2 regions of the Variovorax sp. GW821-FHT09D07 genome follow, and region 2 is predicted to be linked to the other one. Evidence: riboswitches for the same ligand, from Rfam matches in the RefSeq annotation. Region 2 holds a riboswitch; the other holds the start of a gene.

Region 1 (2,193 bases), on a different contig from region 2:
TCAGCTTCTCGGGGAAGTGGAACGGGCCGTAGTTGTTCGAGCAGTTGGTGGTGACCACCGGCAGGCCGTAGGTGTGGTGCCAGGCGCGCACGAGGTGGTCGCTGGCGGCCTTGCTGGCCGAGTACGGGCTGTTGGGCTCGTACTTGTTCTCTTCGGTGAAGGCCGGGTCGGTCTTGGAGAGCGAGCCGTAGACCTCGTCGGTCGACACGTGCAGGAAGCGGAAGGCCGCCTTCTGGTCGGCCGGCAGGGCGTTCCAGTAGCCGCGCACCGATTCGAGCAGGCGGAAGGTGCCGAGCACATTGGTCTGCACGAAGTCTTCCGGGCCGTGGATCGAACGATCCACATGCGATTCCGCGGCAAAGTTCACGACGGCACGGGGTTTGTGCTCGGCCAGCAGGCGGTCGAGCAGTGCGCTGTCGCCGATGTCGCCCTGCACGAAGACGTGGTTCGCGTTGCCCTTGAGCGACGCCAAGGTCTCGAGGTTGCCCGCGTAGGTCAGCTTGTCGAGGTTCACGACGGGCTCGTTGCCCTGCGCGATCCAGTCGAGTACGAAATTGGCGCCAATGAAGCCTGCGCCGCCGGTAACCAGGATCATGAGGTCCCCACCTGTAGAAAAAAGTTTGCTTTACCAAAAATCAACATTCAATTATCCCATCGGTGTGAAGTGCCGATGTACAGGGCTTGGCCGGCTTGCGGGGCCCACCTACAATCGCCAACAATTGCAGGAGAGCGGGCCTCCACGGAGGCCCTACCGAAGGCGCAAACTCCCATAAACGCTCAGGTCGGCCCGACGAAATTCCAGGCAACGCCACGGAACTTCGGCAAGGGGTCAGTACTGCACTCATCGATACAGCCGTCTGGAGAGCCGCCACGCCATGTGGCGCACCGAAGGAGCAAACCCGCTGCGGGTGCAGCAGGGTGAATCTCTCAGGTACCGAGGACAGGGGGAGCGGCAACTTGGACATCGGTCGTCCGGTTGCTTGCTATTTTTTCAATAGCACTCCACGCCCGCCGTTCAAGCGCTGCAAACTCAAAGGTACTTGCAATGCGTGTGATCGTTCTTGGCGCCGGCCTGCTCGGCGTGACTTCGGCCTACTACCTCCAGCAACTCGGCCACGAGGTGACCGTGATCGACCGGCAGGCCACCCCGGCTGCCGAAACCAGCTTCGCCAACGGCGGCCAGATCTCGGTCAGCCATGCCGAGCCGTGGGCCAATCCGAGCGCGCCGCTGAAGGTGCTGCAATGGCTCGGCAAGGAAGATGCGCCGCTGCTGTTTCGCATCCGCGCCGACATGCGCCAGTGGCTCTGGGGCCTGCAGTTCTTGCGCGAGTGCACTCCCGCGCGCACCCGCCACAACATCGAACAGATCGTGCGTCTCGGTACATACAGCCGGGAAATGTTGCAGCAATTGCGTCGAGACACCGGCCTGAACTATGACCAGCGCACGCAAGGCATCCTGCACTTCTACACAACGCAAAAAGAATTCGACGGCGCCCTCGCGCCCGCCGAGCAGATGCGTGCCCTGGGCTGCGAGCGGCTGGTCATCTCCGCCGACGAGGCCATCAAGATCGAACCCGCCCTCGCCCACATCCGCCCGCAACTCGCCGGCGCCACCTACACCGCCGAAGACGAGTCGGGCGACGCCAACCGCTTCGCGCGCGAGCTCGTGAAGCTGGCCGAGGCGGCCGGCGTGAAGTTCCTCATGAGCCACACGGTGACCGCGCTGCGCGAAGCCGGCGGCAGCATCGACCACGTCGAGGCGACCGACAACGAAGGCCGTTTCCAGCGCATCCGCGGCGATGCCTTCGTGCTCGCGATGGGTTCGCTGAGTCCGTTGTACGCCGCGCCGCTGGGCATCCGCCTGCCGATCTACCCCGCCAAGGGCTACTCGGTGACGCTCCCCGTCAAGGACGCATCGAAGGCACACCAGGTCTCGCTGACCGACGACGAATACAAGCTGGTGTTCTCGCGCTACACCTCCGAGTCGGGCGACCGCCTGCGCATCGCCGGCACGGCCGAGCTCAACGGCTACGACCGCGACCTGAACCGCGTGCGCTGCGAAGCCATCGTGCGGCGCGTCGAAGAACTCTTCCCCGGCGCCGGCGACACCGAGCGCGCGCAGTTCTGGACCGGCCTGCGCCCGGCCACGCCGAGCAACGTGCCGCTGATCGGCAAGACCAAACTGCCGAACCT
Region 2 (2,193 bases):
GCCTACGCGAGCGACTTCACCCCCGCGCGCGGCCAGACCCGCGAGCGCTGGGAGGCCGACCGGCGCGCCCGCATCACGGGCAAGTCGCGCATCAGCGTGGGCATCGAGGGGCTGGTGATCAGCGTCCAGGGCACGTCAGCCAGCGCGCAGTTCCGGCAGGTCTACAGCGCCGACGCGCTCACCGAGACCGACCGCAAGACGCTCGAGCTGCAGCGCGTGGGCCCGCGCTGGCTGATCCGCAAGGAGAGCGCGGGCAACTGACGCGCGCCGCCTTGTCCCTGTAAGGCAAATGGTTCACGAAGATGTCACCACTTGCAACGATGCTGCAGCCTTCGACCTCCGAAAGCAGTGGCCGCCATGTTCCCCACCAAGACCGAGAAGGCACGCGACGAACTCCAGACCGGGCAGCGCACGCTCAGCCAGCGTGAGCGCGCCCTGCTGCTCATGGCCGACGGCCGGCGCTCGCTGACCGACTTCAGCCCGCTGTTCCCCAGCCGCGTCGAGGCCGAGCAGGCGATCCAGGGGCTGATGCAGCGCGGCTACCTGCAGGTCGCGCGCCCGGTCGCGCCGCCTCCCGCACCGGCCCCCACGCCCGTCCCCGCCGCCGAGCCGATCCAGGTCGCCACCTCGGCCGACAGCTTCGACGGCAAGCGCTCGCTGGCCACCACGCGCATGTTCCTGTTCGACATCTGCGAACGCATGTTCGTGCGCCGCGACCCGCGCTTCGCCAACCAGATGCGCGACGCCCTGCGCGAGGCGCGCGACCGCGAGGCCATGCTGACCATCGCCGCGCTGATGCTCTCCGAGATCGAGAAAGCCGCCGGCCCCGAGCGCGCCGACTCGCTGCGCGAGCGCATCGACAAGCTGCTGCCGCCGGCGGAAACCGTGCACTGAGCCGCCAGCCCCGGCCCCGCGATCCACTACACTCGCCGGGTCAGGAGAGAGCCCCGCGCGACGGGGCCGCCGAAGGCGCAGGGGTTCCCCGAACGCTCAGGCAAAAGGACTGACAAGACGCCGGCAACCACCGGCGTTTCCTTGCTGGAGAGAGGCCGTGGCATTGCACACGGCCCACCGAAGGAGCAAACCCCGATCGTGGGGCGAATCTCTCAGGTAAAGCGGACAGCAGGGGTGGCCCGTGGCGTTGCAGCCATGGATTTCGACTGCCCCTTTGGAGTGCCCCGTGGCCGCTTCCTCCGCTTCTGACGCCCAACTTCTCAAGACCCCGCTGTACGACCTGCACGTGGAGCTCGGCGCCCGCATGGTGCCCTTCGCCGGCTATTCCATGCCCGTGCAGTACCCCGCCGGCCTCATGGCCGAGCACAAGCACACGCGCGATGCGGCCGGCCTGTTCGACATCTCGCACATGGGCCAGCTGCGCCTGGTCGGCCCCGATGCCGCCGCCGCGTTCGAAACCCTGATGCCCGTCGACGTGGTCGATCTGCCCGCCGGCAAGCAGCGCTACGGCCTGCTGCTGAACGACGAGGGCGGCATCCTCGACGACCTGATGTTCTTCAACGAAGGCAATGGCTCGCTCTTCGTGATCGTGAACGGCGCCTGCAAGGTGGCCGACATCGCCCACATCCAGGCCAGGATCGGCGCGCGCTGCCAGGTGCAGCCCCTGCCCGACCACGCCCTGCTCGCACTGCAAGGCCCGCAGGCCGCGGCCACGCTGGCGCGCCTGTCGCCCGGCATCGAGCGCTTCGTGTTCATGACCGGCGGCGCGGTGCAGATCGGCGGCATCGCGGCCTTCGTCACCCGCAGCGGCTACACCGGCGAAGACGGCTTCGAGATCTCGGTGGCCGCCAAGGATGCCGACGCCCTCGCCCGCCTGCTGCTCGCGCAGCCCGAGGTGAAGCCCGTCGGCCTGGGCGCGCGCAACTCGCTGCGGCTCGAAGCCGGCCTGTGCCTGTACGGCAACGACATCGACACCACCACCACCCCGGTCGAAGCCTCGCTCAACTGGGCGATCCAGAAGGTGCGCCGCGCCGGCGGTGCGCGCGAAGGCGGTTTTCCGGGCGCGGCCAAGGTGCTGGCCCAGCTGGCCGCCGTCGCCTCGGGCGCGGCCGGCCACACCGACCACAAGACGCTCACGCGCAAGCGCGTCGGCCTCGTGGCACTCGAACGCATTCCGGTGCGCGACGGCACGCTGCTGCAGTCGCTCGAAGGGCACGACATCGGCGCCGTCACCAGCGG

Evidence for each region. A riboswitch is a leader RNA that binds a small molecule or an ion and turns the genes downstream of it on or off. The one in region 2 is predicted to bind glycine.
Region 1: linked by a shared signal. The riboswitch ahead of AC07OX_RS14045 (D-amino acid dehydrogenase) and the one ahead of gcvT (glycine cleavage system aminomethyltransferase GcvT) in region 2 are both predicted to bind glycine.

What each region holds. Positions count from the first base shown of each region.
Region 1 covers NZ_JBWKOY010000003.1:564,298-566,490, reverse strand. The annotation lists gene rfbB (dTDP-glucose 4,6-dehydratase) at 1-595, opposite strand, end outside; glycine riboswitch at 713-803, shown strand; glycine riboswitch at 848-954, shown strand; gene AC07OX_RS14045 (D-amino acid dehydrogenase) at 1,046-2,193, shown strand, end outside.
Region 2 covers NZ_JBWKOY010000008.1:227,230-229,422, reverse strand. The annotation lists gene AC07OX_RS25380 (L,D-transpeptidase Cds6 family protein) at 1-261, shown strand, start outside; gene AC07OX_RS25375 (hypothetical protein) at 358-894, shown strand; glycine riboswitch at 926-1,016, shown strand; glycine riboswitch at 1,029-1,133, shown strand; gene gcvT (glycine cleavage system aminomethyltransferase GcvT) at 1,181-2,193, shown strand, end outside.